3 regions of the Nocardioides sp. WG-D5 genome follow, and region 1 is predicted to be linked to each of the others. Evidence: riboswitches for the same ligand, from Rfam matches in the RefSeq annotation. Region 1 holds a riboswitch; each other region holds the start of a gene.
The links. A riboswitch is a leader RNA that binds a small molecule or an ion and turns the genes downstream of it on or off. The one in region 1 is predicted to bind cobalamin.
Positions count from the first base shown of each region.

Region 2: linked by a shared signal. The riboswitch ahead of ACWZJV_RS22785 (prenyltransferase/squalene oxidase repeat-containing protein) and the one ahead of ACWZJV_RS06685 (ribonucleotide-diphosphate reductase subunit beta) in region 1 are both predicted to bind cobalamin.
Region 3: linked by a shared signal. The riboswitch ahead of ACWZJV_RS05825 (ABC transporter substrate-binding protein) and the one ahead of ACWZJV_RS06685 (ribonucleotide-diphosphate reductase subunit beta) in region 1 are both predicted to bind cobalamin.

Region 1 is NZ_CM132928.1:1,359,148-1,364,766, forward strand. It holds gene ACWZJV_RS06660 (cobyric acid synthase) at 1-968, shown strand, start outside; gene ACWZJV_RS06665 (cobalt-precorrin-6A reductase) at 965-1,690, shown strand; gene ACWZJV_RS06670 ((2Fe-2S) ferredoxin domain-containing protein) at 1,687-2,358, shown strand; gene ACWZJV_RS06675 (CbtA family protein) at 2,360-3,136, opposite strand; gene ACWZJV_RS06680 (CbtB domain-containing protein) at 3,136-3,351, opposite strand; cobalamin riboswitch at 3,585-3,801, shown strand; gene ACWZJV_RS06685 (ribonucleotide-diphosphate reductase subunit beta) at 3,923-4,927, shown strand; gene ACWZJV_RS06690 (ribonucleotide reductase N-terminal alpha domain-containing protein) at 4,927-5,619, shown strand, end outside.
Region 2 is NZ_CM132928.1:4,701,313-4,706,931, forward strand. It holds gene gatB (Asp-tRNA(Asn)/Glu-tRNA(Gln) amidotransferase subunit GatB) at 1-1,099, shown strand, start outside; gene ACWZJV_RS22775 (NYN domain-containing protein) at 1,240-1,998, shown strand; gene ACWZJV_RS22780 (glycoside hydrolase family 19 protein) at 2,068-2,733, opposite strand; cobalamin riboswitch at 2,814-2,935, shown strand; gene ACWZJV_RS22785 (prenyltransferase/squalene oxidase repeat-containing protein) at 3,002-4,075, shown strand; gene ACWZJV_RS22790 (hypothetical protein) at 4,069-4,689, shown strand; gene ACWZJV_RS22795 (CbiQ family ECF transporter T component) at 4,686-5,619, shown strand, end outside.
Region 3 is NZ_CM132928.1:1,195,661-1,201,279, reverse strand. It holds gene ACWZJV_RS05840 (glycoside hydrolase family 16 protein) at 1-534, shown strand, start outside; gene ACWZJV_RS05835 (ABC transporter ATP-binding protein) at 531-1,298, opposite strand; gene ACWZJV_RS05830 (FecCD family ABC transporter permease) at 1,295-2,314, opposite strand; gene ACWZJV_RS05825 (ABC transporter substrate-binding protein) at 2,314-3,321, opposite strand; cobalamin riboswitch at 3,424-3,610, opposite strand; gene ACWZJV_RS05820 (NAD(P)H-dependent oxidoreductase) at 3,621-4,319, opposite strand; gene ACWZJV_RS05815 (sugar ABC transporter ATP-binding protein) at 4,498-5,619, shown strand, end outside.

The DNA of each region.
Region 1 (5,619 bases):
CCGGGCTCGACTCGCTTGAGTCGCTCACCGAGCGCCGGGTCTTCGGGGTGCTGCCCTGGGAGCCGTCGCTGTGGCTCGACTCCGAGGACGCGCTCGACCTGGAGGGCCGTCGTGCGGCGGCCGGCGCCACCCGCAAGGTCGCGGTCGTACGCCTCCCCCGCATCTCCAACTTCACCGACGTCGACGCGCTCGGCCTGGAGCCGGACCTCGACGTCGTCTTCGCCTCCTCCCCGGCCGACGTCGCCGACGCCGACCTGGTGGTCCTGCCGGGCACCCGGTCCACGATCAGCGACCTGGCCTGGCTCCGCTCGCGCGGCCTCGACGTGGCCCTGATCGAGCACGTACGCCGCGGCCGCCCGCTCCTCGGGATCTGCGGTGGTTTCCAGATGCTCGGCGGCGTCATCGCCGACCCCGACGGGGTCGAGGGGTCGGTCACCGAGGTCGAGGGTCTGGGCCTGCTCGACGTCCGCACCGACTTCTCTCCTGCCAAGAACCTCCGCCTGCCCACCGGCTCGGCCCTCGGGGTCGAGGCGAGCGGCTACGAGATCCACCACGGCCGGATCACCCGCGGCGACGGGGCCACCGAGTTCCTCGGTGGCGCGCGGGCCGGCAACGTCTTCGGAACGATGTGGCACGGCTCCTTGGAGGGCGACGCCCTCCGGGGCGCGTTCCTGCAGGCGACGCTGGGTCGCGAACCGTCCTCGGTCTCCTTCACGGCGGCCCGTGAACGCCGCCTGGACCTGATCGCCGACCTCGTCGAGGAGCACCTCGACGTCGACGCCCTGCTCGACCTCGCCGTCTCCCCCGTCGGTCGAGCCGACGTCGTGAGGGACGAACGACGTCGTGTCGAGACCAACACAGTCCCCTCGAGGTCGACAGAGGACTGTGTTGGTCTCGACACGCCTCCGCCTAACGGCTCCGGCGGCTCGACCAGCGGGGGCGGCTCGACCAGCGGGGGTATCCGATGAGGCTGCTGATCCTGGGCGGGACCGGGGAGGCTCGGGACCTGGCGGCACGGCTGGTCGAGGAGGGGGTGGCGGTCACCTCCTCGTTGGCGGGCCGGGTGGCTCGGCCGCGGCTGCCGGTGGGGGCGGTGCGGATCGGCGGCTTCGGAGGGGTCGAGGGCTTGAGGGGGGCTCTCGACCACTTCGACGCCGTCGTCGACGCGACGCACCCGTTCGCGCGCGGCATCTCGGCCAACGCGGCCACGGCCTGCGCGCAGACCGGGCATCCGCTGCTCCGGCTGGAGCGGCCGGGCTGGCCGGCGGACCCGTCCTGGACCTACGTCGACACCCACGACGAGGCCGCCGCGCTCGCCTCCGGTCTCGGGAGGCGTCCCTTCATCACCGTCGGACGCCAGGAGCTGGCCCGGTTCGTCCCGGCGCTCGCGGGCCACGAGGCTCTGGCCCGCGTGGTCGACCCGCCCGACCTCGACCTGCCCGAGCCCTGGACGCTGCTGACCAGCCGTGGCCCCTACGAGATCGAGGGCGAGCTCGCGCTGATGCATGAGCACCGCACCGACGTGCTCATCACCAAGGACTCCGGCGGCACCTTCACCTGGCCGAAGATGGCCGCGGCCGCCGAGCTCGGCGTGCCCGTCGTGGTCGTACGCCGACCCACCGCCGCCGACGGCGTCCGCACCGTCGACGACGTCGCCGAGGCGGTCGCCTGGGTCCGGAGCCTCGGATGAGGGTGGTCGTCGGGATGTCGGTGACCGACGTCGACCGCCGCCAGGACCTGCTCGGTTGGGCCGGCGAGCTCGACGCGAGCCTCGCCTTCCTGCAGATGGGCGGCCCGTCCCTCTCCGCAGAGCTGACCCGGCTCGCCGACGCCGGTGCGGAGACGATCACCCTGGCCGGGGTCAGCCTCGGCCCGCTCGCCCCGGGCCACTCCTGGCTGCGCCGGATCGCGGCCCACTGGTGGCGCGAGCGCGCGGGCGAGCCTCCCACGATCCAGGTGGCGACCGCTCTGGCGACCACGCGTGACGAGCTCGCCGAGGTGCTGGCCGAGACCAGACCGATCACCGGCACCGAGCCCGGGCTCACCTCCCCCGCCTGGGAGCGGGTCCCCGGCCACGTACGTCAGGTGCTGATCTGCCGCGGCCCGCGCTGCACCGCGAAGGGCTCCGAGGAGGTGGCCAGGGCGGTCGTCCTGGGCGCGATGGAGGCCGGTCTCGGCGACGACGACCTGCTGATCACCCACACCGGCTGCCAGTTCCCGTGCAACCAGGCGCCGGTGCTCAGCGTGCAGCCCGACGACGTCTGGTACGGCAACGTGGAAGCGGCCGCCGCCCGGGTGATCGTGCGCGATCACCTGGACGGCGGCCGTCCCGTGGAGGCCTACCGCCTCCCCCGCTAGCTCACAGGCTGGCGGCCAGGGCCTTGCGTTCCGCGACAGCGCGCTCTGCCGCGTACAGACGAATGACCAGTCCGGTCAGTGCCACTCCGAGCACGCCCCACATCGTGGCGAGCGTGATCAGCGAGGCCCGGCGGAAGAACCACAGCGTGTCGGCCGGGAAGTCCCCGACCTCGTTGACCGTCGTGAACAGCTCTCCGGCGACGACCATCACGGCCAGGTAGGCCGCGGTCGCGCCGACGACGGCGAGGTAGGTGCCGAACCGCCCGCGCAGCCGCACCGCGGCGTACGTCACGACCACCGCCGCCACGACCGAGAGGGCCTGGAAGGCGAAGTAGACCGCGGTGCGTACGCCGATGGTGTCGCCGCTGCCGACCGCCGGCGGGGTCGCCGGGTATTTGAGGAACGGCACGAGTGCGACCGCGACGAACCCGATCAGGGTGACCAGCGCCGTCGACTGGCCCGGCGTGAGCCGTCCCAGACGACCCAGCGTTGCCGCGGCGACCAGCCCGACGATGCCGCCGAGCGCGACGCCGACCGCGAGGGTGCCGGTCAGCAGCCCCCAGGTGCTCTGGTTGGTGCGGGAGACCTCGGCGGCCTCCTCCTCGCCCTCAGCACCTTCGGCGGCATGCGAGTGCGAGTGTCCGTCGCCGCCGGCCTCCTCCAGCGCGATGGCAGCACCGACCTGCGGCTCACCGACGGCGTACGCCACCAGGAAGGTGGCGACTCCGGCGAGGAGGCCGGCTAGGAGGCCGCGTACGAGAAAGGCACGCGGGCTCATCAGTGGCAGGGGTAGCCGAGCAGGTGACGACCGTCGTGGACCCACTCGTGGATCAGGGTGCCCGACGGGATCGAGACGGCGCCCTGGTCGGCGCTGATGAAGAAGAGCGCCAGGAGACCGAGCAGACCGAAGAAGAGCGCCCAGGGGGCGAGCTCACGGAGCGGGATGGTGGGCAGATCTGCGCCGGCGACCGGCGCCACAGCGTGCTGCGACATATGTCCTCCTCAGGGATACCTGCGTCCCTGTTCGTTGGGGTTGGACGGACATTCGGGTCTGACTCCACCGCCGCGAGGCGGTGTCACAGTAGCGCGACTGTGCCGGAGTTCCACCGGCTTCCTCATGTCCGTTGGCGGCATCATGCCACGTCGGGACGCTGGCCGCACCCACAGCGTTCCATGGAGTCGGCGAAACACAAGATCTAGGAAGTTGCATTGGTGTAATTCCCGCATATAGTGGTGCCCGCAGCTGGTTCTCCCACCTCGGCGACGAGGCGGGAGAGGCAAGAGGGAACCCGGTGCGAGTCCGGGACTGCCCCGCAGCGGTGAGTGGGAACGACCGCCGTCACGAAGCACTGGGAGCAAGCCGGCTCCTGGGAAGCGACGGCCACTAGGACCGAGCACGAGACGCCCACGAGTCCGAAGACCTGCCAGTGCCCACCTCATGGTGGGGTCCGCGACCTCGAGGGAAGGTCAGGGGATCGAGCGCGTACGACGCCGTCCTCTCCTGCCCCGGCACGGATGCACGAGACATCCAGCGGGCCGCGGGGCCCGCCTGAACAAGGGGGGTATGGGCTTGATCGACACCGAGGGTCTACCGATCCGCACCGAGAAGTCGGCGTACGTCTTCGACTATCCGATGGCCGAGGACCTGGCCAAGAAGCAGCGGAGCATCTTCTGGACCGCCGAGGAGATCCCGGTCGAGAACGACAAGCAGGACTTCCTGGTCAACATGACCGACGCCGAGCAGGCTGCGGTCAAGACGACGCTGAAGCTGTTCACCATCTACGAGCTGATCCTCGGCGGCGAGGTGTGGGGCGACCGGCTCTTCCACGCGTTCCCGCGGCCCGAGATCCAGATGATGACCAACGCCTTCTCCTTCGCCGAGCTGAACATGCACGCGCCGTTCTACGCGAAGCTCAACAAGACGCTGATGATCGACACCGAGGAGTTCTACGACTCCTACAAGAACGACCCGGTGCTGGCCGAGCGGATCGCCTTCGTGTGGGACGCCATCGCCGACGAGGACCTGCTCTACGCGCTGAGCGTCTTCACGCTGATGGAGAACTGCGTCCTCTACTCCAACTTCGCCTTCCTCAAGCACTTCCAGTCCGGTGGCAAGAACCTGCTGCAGAACGTGATCAGCGGCATCAACTTCTCCGCCCGCGACGAGAACCTGCACGCCACCGGCGGTGCCTGGCTGTTCAACACGACGCTGGACGAGTACGCCGCGACCGTCCCGGCCGACAAGTTCGAGGCCGAGCGCGACGACCTCTTCGCCCGCGTCCGCGGCGTCGCCGAGCACCTCTACGCCCACGAGGCCCGGATCGTGGAGATGCTCTTCGCCCACGGGCCGATCACCGGCATCGAGCAGGCCGATCTGGAGGCCTTCGTGCGCTCCCGCATCGACATGACCCTGGAGAACATGCGGATGGAGCCGCTGTTCGGGGTCGAGACCAACCCGGTCGCCGAGTGGTTCTACGCCGGCATCAACGGCACCCAGTTCCACGACTTCTTCCAGGTCACCGGCAACGAATACAACCGCAACATCGGCGAGACGGAGTTCGAGTTCTGATGAGCAGCACCAGCTGGGAGGCGCTCTCCGCCGAGCGCAAGGCACTGCAGGACGAGGGCACCGTGCCTGCCTTCATGACCACCGCGGGCTACGCGATGTTCAAGGCCAAGTACACCGTCGCGGACCAGAGCGTCCGCGAGCGCTACGAGACCATCGCGGCCACCGCCGGCGGGCTGGCCGACGAGATGTACCCCCGCGAGGACGGCGTCTCCTGGACGGAGCCGTTCTTCGAGGCGATCTGGAACGGCTGGCTCTCCCCCTCGACGCCGGTGCTGTCCAACCTCGGCACCGACCGCGGCCTGCCGGTCTCGTGCGAGGGGTCCTACGTCGAGGACTCGGTCTGGGGCTTCTACGAGACCCTCAAGGAGGCCGCGATCCTGTCCCAGAACGGGTTCGGCACCTCGGCGTACCTCGGTGACGTCCGGCCGCGCGGCGCGAAGTTCAGCGACAACGGCAAGGCCAACGGCGTGGTCCCGGTCTTCTGCAACTTCGTGGAGATGACCAACCAGATCAGCCAGGGCGCCACCCGCCGCGGCTCCTGGGCGGGCTACCTGCCCGTGGACCACCCGGACTTCTACGAGCTCGCCGACCTGATCTTCCGCGAGCCGGCCAACAAGAACGTCGGCTGGATCTTCAGCCAGGCCTTCATCGACCGGATGCTCGCCGGCGACAAGGACGCGCTGGAGCGCTAC
Region 2 (5,619 bases), 2.6 Mb from region 1:
CGCCCACATGGAGGAGGACACCGGCAAGACCACCCACATCGGTGGCGCCACCGGCCGCATCCACGGCGCCGACTACTCGCTGGTCGACTACAACCGCGCCGGCATCCCGCTGATCGAGATCGTCACCCGCCCGATCCTCGGCACCGGCGCCAAGGCGCCGCTCGTGGCCAAGGCCTACGTCGCCGCGCTGCGCGAGATCCTGCTCGGTCTGGGTGTCTCCGACGTACGCATGGACCAGGGCTCGATGCGCTGCGACGTCAACCTGTCGCTGTCCCCGAAGGGCTCCGACAAGCTCGGCACCCGCACCGAGACGAAGAACGTGAACTCGCTGCGCTCGGTCGAGCGGGCCGTACGTTTCGAGATGTCGCGCCACGCCGGGATCCTCGACGCGGGGGAGGCGATCTTCCAGGAGACCCGCCACTTCCACGAGGACACCGGCACCACCTCGGCCGGGCGGCCGAAGTCGGACGCCGACGACTACCGCTACTTCCCCGAGCCGGATCTCGTCCCGGTCGCGCCGAGCCGTGAGTGGGTCGAGGAGCTGCGCGGCACGCTGCCCGAGCCGCCAGCCGACAAGCGCGCGCGGCTGCAGGCCGAGTGGGGCTACTCCGACCTGGAGATGCGTGACGTCTGGGCCGCCGGTGCACTGACGCTGATCGAGTCGACCGTCGCCGAGGGGGCTTCCGCCCAGGCCGCGCGCAAGTGGTGGATGGCCGAGCTCTCCCGGGCCGCCAACGACCGCGGCGTCGAGCTGGCCGAGGTCGGGGTCACCCCCGCCCAGGTCGCCGAGGTGCAGAAGCTGGTCGACGGCGGCTCGCTGACCGACAAGCTCGCCCGCCAGGTCTTCGAGGGCCTGCTGGCCGGTGAGGGCACGGTCGCCGAGATCGTCGACGCCCGCGGCCTCGCCGTGGTCTCCGACGACGGTGCGCTCGGCGCAGCCGTCGACGAGGCGATCGACGCCCAGCCCGCTGTCGCCGAGAAGATCCGAGGCGGCAACCAGGCCGCGGCCGGTGCCCTCATCGGTGCGGTCATGAAGGCGACCGGCGGCAAGGCCGACGCCAAGCGCGTCCGCGAGCTGATCCTGGAGAAGCTCGCCTGATGTAGCGACTGTGTTGGTCTCGACACGCTCGGCCGCAGCCGGCCTCCCGGCTCGACCAGCGTGCGCTGGTCGAGCCGCCGGAGCCGCTAGGCGAAGGCGTGTCGAGACCAACACATTCCTCTTCCTGCCACACTGATCCGGTGACCGAGCCCTTCCGCATCGCCCTGCTCATCGACGCCGACAACGCCCCCGCGGCCAAGATCGACGCGATCCTCAACGACCTGGCCGAGTACGGCGAGGTGACGATCCGCCGGGCCTACGGGAACTGGACCAAGCCCGAGCTGAAGGGGTGGATCGAGGAGCTGCACGACGCCGCGATCCGGCCGATGCAGCAGTTCGACCTGACCGCCCACAAGAACGCCTCCGACATGGCGCTCGCCATCGACGCCGTCGAGCTGCTGCATGCGGCGATCCCGGACGCGTTCGCGCTGGTCTCCTCCGACTCCGACTTCACCCCGCTGGTGCACTATCTGCGGGAGAAGGGACGCGCGGTCTACGGCTACGGCCGGGAGAAGACGCCGGCGCCGTTCAAGAGCGCCTGCACCCGGTTCACCGTGGTGGAGAAGCTCGGCGGCTCCGAGGAGGAGACCGACGCCGACGCCGAGGCCGGCGCCACCCCCGCCCGCAAGCCGTCCTCCTCGGCGACCACGGGGCAGGTGCTGAAGCGCAACGCCCGGTTGATCCAGCTGCTGCGCAACTCCATCGCCGCGGCCGCCGACGACGACGGCTGGGCCCTGGTCGGCACGGTCGTCTCGCGCATCCGCAACCAGTCCTCCGAGGATCCCCGCAACTACGGCTACGCCACCTGGACCAAGCTCATCAAGGCGATCGACCTCTTCGAGCTCAAGGACGAGGGCACCTCGGCGATCGCGGTCAGCGACAAGCGCATCAAGAAGTGAGCGAGCGTCAGCGAGCGACCCACGAGATCAACGCGGCGGCGTGACGTATGTCTGTACGACGTCGTACTGCTAGGAGGCGTCCGCGGTGCGGTCCTGGTCGTCTGCCTTCTTCGGCTTCGGGCGGGTGCAGTCGATCCCCTTGGGCACCGAGCCGTTGAGGTGCTTCAGCGCGGCCTTGAAGTCGCGGCAGCGCTCGGCGTCCTCCTCCTTGTTGTGGGGATAGCCGATCGCCGCGTTGACCTTGCCCATCTCGAGGTCGTCGGCGAGCGGGTTGATGTCGCGGGCGACGGTCCAGTACCACCGCGAGATCGGCGCGCTGTGGTCCAGCGACCGAGCCAGCTCGGGGCGGCGGCGCAGGTCGATCCCGAAGTAGGCGCCGGCGTCGGTGTAGTTGGCCTCGCCGGTCAGCTGGATGTAGCCGCGGCCGGCGTACTTCCGCTTGTCGCGGGGGCCCTTGGCGTCGTGGTGGAAGGAGCTCTCGTTGGCGAGCGTGGCCAGGTAGGCCGCCTGCCGGTAGGGGGTCGTGATCCGAGCGTCGTCCATGGCGCGGTTGAGCGTCGGCAGCCCGGTCTCGACGGTCTTCTTGTTCCCGACCTTGTCGCCGAACATGGCGACGAGGTCGTCGTACGTGACCGAGGTCCGATCCGGTGCCGCGAGAGCCGTCGTGGTCGGGCAGAGAGCGAGAAGGGTGGCCGAGATCGAGGTTGCGACAAGGCCGAGAATCCGGTGGCGCATGGGGACAGAGTGACTGCTCGACGGCGATCCCGCAAGCAGGGCGTGCGCGGCATAGGATTGCCCCGCATCAAAGCAGAGCCTCAATCAACACACGCCGTGGTGGGGGAAGCCGGTCGAATCCCGGCGCTGACCCGCAACCGTAGGCCCAGGACATCGAGGGTCCTGAGCGAGCCGGAGCACCTGCCGACGGACGCGTACTGACCTGACGCTGTCGTGGAAAGCAGCGGGTCGGCCCTGGGCCTTCCCGACGAACAGCGCGGAAGGAACCATGAAGAAGACCGTCCTCGGTGGCATCGCCGCCGCCCTCGCCCTCACCTCGCTCGCCGGCTGCGGCGAGAAGGCCGTCGAGGAGGGGGAGAAGCCCGCCTACGACGCGAAGGTGTCCACCTCGGTGGCCGACTGGCTCGTCGCCCAGGCCCCGAAGGGTGTGGCCCACAACGCGCAGTACGGCACCGACGACTTCGGCCTCAGCGCCGACATCGGGATCGCGCTGGCCGAGGTCGGCGGCTACGACGAGGAGATCGCCACGATCGTCGCGGCCGTGATGAAGAACAAGAAGGCCTACACCTCGCCGGGGTTCGGCACGGTCACCTCGGCCGGGGCCACGGCCAAGGCGCTCGTCCTCCAGCAGAACGTCGACGCCTCCGACCCCGGTCTGCTGAAGCAGCTCGAGGGCACCGTCGCCGAGAACGGCCGCATCGCCGACGAGCTCGACCCCAAGAACAAGAAGGCGGCCGACTACTCCAACACCATCGGCCAGTCGTACGCCGTGTGGGCGCTGAGCAACGCGGAGAGCAAGGAGGCCACGGCCGCCGCGGAGTTCCTGGCCGGGCAGCAGTGCGAGGAGGGCTGGTTCCGGGTCACGTTCACCGCCGACCCCGCGGCCGCCGACCAGACCTGCGACGCCGACCCGAAGGCCGCGCCGGACGCCGACGCCACTGCGTTCGCGCTGATCGCGCTGTCCTCGGTGGCCTCTCCCGAGGCCGAGAAGGCGGTCGAGGCAGGCGTCGAGTGGCTGAAGGAGACCCAGGCCGAGGACGGGTCCTTCAAGGCCGCCACCGGCAACATCGCCAACTCCAACACCACCGGCCTGGCCGGGTGGGCGTTCGGGCGCGCCGGGGAGACCGACGCCGCCGAGAAGGCGGCGTCCTGGGTCGCCGAGCACGTCGTGACCTGCGGCGACGACGTCGGCGCGGTGGCCTACGACGACGCCGCCCTGACCGAGGGCAACACCAAGGGGCTGACCAAGGAGTCCGAGGGGATGTACCGCCTCGCGGCCGCCCAGGCGCTGCCGTCGCTGGTCTACCTGCCCAAGGACGCGACCGCGAAGAGCTCGTGCTGATCCTGCGGTCCGCTCGCGTGGCCCTGGCGACCCTCGCCGGGGCCACCGCACTCGTCGTCACCCCCGCCTCCGCGTCGGCCGCCGTCTCGCGGTCTGACGAGGCGTGTGACGGCGTCACCGTCGTCGTCGAGCCCAACGCGCTGGGCGGCGACCCCGAGGTCACCTGCGTCCGGCCCGAGGAGGGCGACACCGGCGCCGACCTCTTCGAGAAGGCAGGACATCCGCTCACCTACGTGACCTCGATGCCCAGCGTCGTCTGCCGCGTCGACGGCCGGCCGAAGAACGCCGGCTGCGCCCAGATGCCGCCCGCCGACGCCTACTGGTCGCTGTGGGTCACCGACGAATCCGGGGCCTGGAGCTATGCCTCCAGAAATGTTACCGAAATCAGCGTGACCTCCGGGCAGGGTGTTGCGTTCACGTGGATAGACGACGATGTCGTTACCGCTCCGGCGACGGAGCTTGGGGATGCTGTGGGGGCGCCCTCAAGCCCGTCGCCGGAGTTATCTCCGGAGAACTCACCCTCCGAGCCCCGGCAGCTGCCTGTCTGGGTCGCTCCCGCCGGGATCCTCGCCCTCTTCTCCGTCGCCGGTGTCGTGTGGTGGCGTCGGCGATGAGCACGCTGATCCGCACAGCCGCGGTCGCGCGCCTGCCCCGGGATCTGCACCCCGTCGCGTGGTGGGTGTGGGCGATCGGCCTGGCTGCGTACGCCTCCTTCACCACCAACCTGCTGCTGCTCCTGCTGCTGGTGGGGGTGGTCTCGGTCGTGGTCGCGGCCCGCCGCGGGGAGCAACCGTGGGCGAAGGCGTTCCGGCTCTACGTCGGCCTCGCCCTGTTCATCGTGGCGACCCGGGTGCTCTTCCGGGTGCTCCTGGGCGCCGTGCCGGGTCACGTGCTCATCTACCTGCCCGAGATCCCGCTTCCCGAATGGGTGCTGGGGATCCGGCTGCTCGGGCCGCTCACCCGCGAGGCGCTGCTGGCCGGCCTCTACGACGGCATGCGGCTCGGCGTGATCGTGATCTGCGTCGGTGCGGCCAACGCGCTGGCCAACCCGAAGCGACTGCTGCGGTCGCTGCCGCCGGCGCTCTACGAGATCGGCACCGCGGTCGTGGTCGCGGTGACCGTGCTGCCCCAGCTGGCCGAGTCGGTGCAGCGGGTCCGTGCCGCGCAGCGGCTGCGGGCAGGGGCGACCGGGAGGGTCAAGCGGCTGCGCCGCTTCCTGGTCCCGGTGCTCGAGGACGCGCTGGAGCGGTCGATGGCGCTCGCGGCCGGCATGGACACGCGTGGCTACGGACGTACGGCCGGGGTCCCCGTCGCCACCAGGCGGGTCACCTCGGTGCTCATGCTGGTCTCGCTCGTCGGGCTCTGTGCCGGTGTCTACGCGGTGCTGGACGGGACCACGCCGGGCTGGCTGGCGACCAGCATGCTGGTGCTCGGCGTCGGGGCCGCGGCCATCGGGCTGAGGTTGGCCGGTCGCCGGGTTTCCCGGACCGTCTACCGGCCGGACCGGTGGCGCTGGCCGGAGGTCGTGGTGGGGCTGAGCGGGA
Region 3 (5,619 bases), 160 kb from region 1:
AGCGGCTACACCTCGGCCCGGCTCACCACCAAGGGCAAGGTCCAGCCGAAGTTCGGACGGCTGGAGGCGCGCATCCAGATCCCGCGTGGGCAGGGCATCTGGCCGGCGTTCTGGATGCTCGGCGGCCAGTTCCCGAGCACGCCGTGGCCCAACGCCGGCGAGATCGACATCATGGAGAACGTCGGCTACGAGCCCCATCTCGTGCACGGCACGCTGCACGGCCCGGGCTACTCCGGAGGCAACGGCATCACCGGCCGGTACATGCACCCGCAGGGCTGGTCCTTCGCCGACACGTTCCACACCTTCGCCATCGACTGGCGGCCCGGCTCGATCACCTGGTCCGTCGACGGGGTCGCCTACCAGACCTTCACCACCGCCAACACCGGCGCGAACCCCTGGGTCTTCGACCAGCCGTTCTTCTTCATCCTCAACGTCGCGGTCGGCGGCAACTGGCCCGGCAACCCCGACGGCACGACCCAGTTCCCCCAGCGCATGGTCGTGGACTACGTACGCGTCTACGACTCGCAGCTCTAGGCGCTGACCGGACCGAGGAAGCGGATGACGAGGCCCTCGTCGTCGTGCACCCGGGCGCGGACGCCGTAGACCTCGGCGATCAGGGACTCGGTCAGCACCTCGGCGGGCGGGCCTCCGGCCACGACGCGGCCCTCGGCGAGCACGAAGACCTGATCGCAGTAGGCGGCGGCGAGGTTGAGGTCGTGCAGGGCGACCAGGCAGGTCGTGGGCATCCGGCGGACCAGCGCGAGCAGCGCCAGCTGGTGACGTACGTCGAGGTGGTTCGTCGGCTCGTCCAGGAGCAGGATCTCCGGCTCCTGGACGAGCGCCCGGGCGATCTGCGTACGCTGCCGCTCGCCGCCCGACAGGGTCGAGAAGCGCTGCTCGAGGCGGTCGGCGATGCCGGCATGGGTGGCGGCCTCCTCGATGACGGCGCGGTCCTGGGCGCTGTCGGGCGCCCAGGCCGGGCGGTGCGGGATCCGGCCGAGGGCGACGACGTCGCGTACGCGGAGGTCTTGGCTGGTCGCCGGCTCCTGCTCGACGACCGCGAGCCGGCGTGCGAGATGACGCCGGGACATGCCGGCGAGCGGGCTGCCGTCGAGCAGGACCTCTCCGGACGACGGTGGGCGTAGCCCGGCCAGGATCCGGATCAGCGAGGACTTCCCGGACCCGTTGGGCCCGAGCAGCCCGACGGTGGCGCCGTCCTCGACCTGGAGGGACACGTCATCGACGACGAGTCGGCCACGAGGCGCCCAGCTGACCCGGCCGGCCTCGAGCGCGGTCATCGGCGTGCCCTCATCAGCACCAGTGCGAAGGCAGGCACCCCGACCAGCGCGGTCGCCACCCCGACGGGGAGCTCCTCGGGGTCGATCACGGTCCGGGCCGCGGTGTCGACCCAGATCAGGAAGATCGCTCCGAGCAGCGCGGTGGCGGGGAGCAGCAGCCGGTGTCCGACCCCGACGAGCGCTCTGGCGAGATGGGGAAGGACCAGCCCGACGAAGCCGATCGCTCCCGACGTCGAGACGATGACGGCGGTCATCAGCGCCGTCAGCACCAGCAGCGCCGCCCGGATGCGCGCGACGTCGACGCCGAGCGAGGCCGCCGCGTCGTTGCCGAACGCGAACGCGTCCAGCCATCCCGCCCCGAGAACGCAGCAGAGCAGCCCGCCGAGCACGATCACCCCGCACACGAGCACGTCGGTCCAGCTCGCCGAGGAGAGCGACCCGAGCAGCCAGAACAGCACCCCGCGCGTCTGCTCGGCGTCGGCCGCGGTGAACACGATGAACGAGGTGAGTGCCGAGAAGAGCTGGGTCGCGGCGATGCCGGCCAGGATGAGCCGGTCGGTGGTGCCCCCGGCGAGGGAGGCGAGCAGCAGCACGAGCGCGAACGAGGCCAGCGCGCCCACGAAGGCCCCGGTGGAGAGCCCGACCGCGCCCGACCCGATGCCGAGGACGACGATCGAGACCGCTCCGGTGGAGGCGCCCGAGGAGATGCCGAGCACGAACGGGTCGGCGAGCGGGTTGCGCAGCAGCGACTGCAGGATGACCCCGCAGATGGCCAGGCCCGCCCCGCAGATCCCCGCGAGCAACGTACGCGGCAGCCGCAGGTCCCACACGATGCTCTGCTGGAGCAGGGTCAGGTCGGAGGCCCCGAGACCGGCCCGGTCCGCGACGACACCGTAGACGTCGGCGATGCTCAGGTCGGAGGGTCCGACGGTGATGGCGCCCGCGACCGAGGCGACCACCACCAGGGGAGCCAGGGCCAGCAGGACACCGGCGCGAGGGAGTGCGCGGACCGCCATCAGCGGAGGCCGAGAGCGGCCAGCTGGTCGGCGACGTTCTCGACCGCGTAAACGGTGCGGATCGAGGGGTTGAGCTCGGCGCCGGACAGCGTCACGAAACGGTCGTTCTTCACCGCGTCCATCTGCGCGGTGACCGGGTTGTTCTTCAGATAGTCGATCTTGGCGCGGGCGGTCTCGGCGGTCTGGCTCTTGCGGGTCAGGTCGCCCAAGACGATGACGTCAGGGTTGCGCTCGGCGACGGTCTCCCAGTTGATCTGCGGCCACTCGTCGGTCGTGTCGTCGAAGACGTTCTCGATGCCGAGAGCGCGGCCGATGATGCCTGGGCCGCCGCAGCAACCGGCCAGGTAGGGCGACTCGGAGTTGGCGAACCAGTACATCGCGCTCACCTCACCCGCCGGCGCCTTGCTCTCGGCGGCCTCGAGGCGCCGGGACAGGTCGGCGACCAGTTGCTCGCCGCGCTCGGGGACGCCGAAGATCCGCGCCAGCTCGGTGATCTCCTGGTAGATCGTCTCGATCTCGAGGGGGTCGAGACGGGTGCCGTCGTCGTCGCCCTCGTTGTCCTTGAGGCACTCGGCAGGGGAGAGGTAGGAGCCGACACCCAGCCTCTCCAGGTCCTCCGGCGTGGTCACCCCGCCCTCTCCGAGGGTGCTGATGAAGGAGGCGGTGATGAAGTCGGGCTCGGTCTCCAGCACGCGCTCGTAGGAGGGCCAGTTGTCGGCGAGCCGCGGCACGCGCTCGTTGTCCTCGGCGAGCGAGTCGAGCACCGGGTCGGTCCAGACCGCGGTGCCGGCCATCCGGTCGGCGAGGCCGAGCGAGAGCAGGATCTCGGTGGAGCCCTGGTTGAGCGAGACGACCCGCTCGGGTGGTGCATCGAGCGTGATCTCGCGCCCGCAGTTGGTCATCGTGAGTGGGAAGCCGGCGGTCCCGGCGGCCGCCTTCTGCGCGTCGGCGGGCTGATCGGCTCCGCAGCCGGTCAGGGCGGCGCCGAGCACCAGAGCGGTGCTCACGGCGATCGTTCGGGCCAGGGTCGTTCGGATGGTGCGGGACAGGTGCACGTCGGTCCTCGAGCGGGTCGCGGGCTGGTACGCGTCGCCCGTGCTGACCGGCAGCGGTCTGCTGCAGGGCCAGCAGGTCTTCGGACTCGGGATCGACCGGCGCGAGACGCCTTCCCAGGCCCGAGGGCCCAGTGGCACAGTGTCCCGTCCGTCACCCACACCGCTGCGCGTCAGTCCCGGGCTCTCACCGGGTTCCCGTGCCGGGACTACGTCCCGAGCGGCTGGCCCGAAGACCGTAGCAGGCGGGCCCGTCAGCCCTCACGGTGGGCGCGGAGCCCGTCCTCTCCGGGCGCGACCGAGTCGTGGAGCTTGATGGTGTGGTCGTACTGCTCCTCGACCATCGGCCGGTAGGCGATCCGCGGCTCGGTCATCACGCCCTCGAGACGTACGCTCAGATCGGCCTCGATCCGCGCCATCGCCTCGGTGTCGACGGTGTCGGCGTCGGTGATCAGGTGGGGGCGCAGCGGGTCCATCCCGGTGTACCAGAACGTGCCGTGCAGGAGCGGCCACAGGACGTCCTCGATGTGGCCGCTGATCCCGCGCGGGCCCAGGGTCGCGGCCCGATCGCCGGCGGTGACGATGGTCAGCGCGCGCTTGCCGGCCAGGCCGCCCTTGCCGTACTTGAGGGGCTTGCCGGTCTCCGGATCCGGTACGTCGAAGGCGAATCCCGACTCGAAGACCCGGTCGATCCAGCCCTTCAGGATGGCCGGCACCGAATACCACCACAGCGGGAACTGCACGACCAGCAGATCGGCCTCCCGCAGGCGGTCCTGGTGGCGGCGTACGTCGGCCTCGCCCCGCTCCACCAGAAGTGGATTGAAACCTTCTCGATAGAGGTCGATCTCGTCGACGGTCCAGCCGGCCGCGACGAGAGCGTTCCGGCCCGCCTCCTGCAGCCGTCCGTTGAGCGACGACGCGTGCGGATGTGCCCATACCCAGAGTGCGTGCATGGGTCTCTGAACGCGGTCTGACGCGGCAGGATTCCCGCCTGGATGTGGGTGGGCGTCGTGCCGGTCTGACGACAAAGTCCGAACCTCGCTCAAATTAGCGGCCGAAGAGTGTTGACGTATGTGATTGCCATCACTAGCGTAAACCAGGCTTGAAACCTTTCAATTCGAGGAGCTGCCCATGCCGGACACACCCGCCGCACTGGAGCTGCGGGACGTGGCCAAGTCGTTCGGCCCCGTACGCGCCCTCCGGTCTGGAAGCCTCCGGGTCGAGGCCGGATCCATCCACGCGCTCGTGGGGGAGAACGGAGCCGGGAAGTCGACGCTGGTCAAGATCGTCGCCGGGCTCTACCGCCGCGACGCGGGCGACTACCTGCTCGCCGGGGAGCATGTCGACTTCCGCAACACCGCCGAGGCCAAGCAGGCCGGAGTCGCGGTCATCTACCAGGAGCCGACCCTCTTCCCCGACCTCTCGGTCACCGAGAACATCTTCATGGGGCGCCAGCCGACCAACCGCTGGGGCAGGATCGACCGTGCCGCGATGCGCACCGAGGTCGTCGAGCTCTTCGCCCGGCTCGGCGTGCCGATCGAGCCCGACCGCCCGACCGAGGGCCTCTCGATCGCCGACCAGCAGCTGATCGAGATCGCGAAGGCGCTCTCCCTCGACGCCAAGGTCCTGATCATGGACGAGCCGACTGCGGCCCTGTCGGGCAACGAGGTCGAGCGGCTGATGACCGTGGCGCGCACGCTGCGCGACCAGGGCTGCGCCGTCGTCTTCATCTCGCACCGCTTCGACGAGGTGTTCGCGCTGTGCGACACCATCACGGTGATGCGCGACGGCGCCTACATCTCCACCGACCCGATCGCCGCGGTCACCGAGGACCAGATCGTCCAGCGGCTGGTCGGGCGCGAGGTCTCCGACCTCTACCCGAAGCTCGAGGCCACCGTCGGCAAGCCCCTGCTCGAGGTCAGGGGCCTCACCCGCACCGGACTGTTCCAGGACATCAGCCTCACCGTCCGCGAGGGCGAGATCGTCGGCCTGGCCGGCCTCGTCGGCGCCGGACGAAGCGAGGTCGCCCAGGCGATCTTCGGCGTCGACCCCTACGAGAGCGGCGAGGTCATCCTCGACGGGCGGCCGGTGCCGCCGGGCGACCCGCGACGCGCCATCGAGATGGGGCTGGCGTTCGTGCCCGAGGACCGCCGCCAGCACGGCCTCGTGCTGGACGCGCCGATCTCGCGCAACATCACCCTGCCGACGAGCGGCCGGCTCGCCCGCACCGGGCTGATCAGCACCGGCATCGAG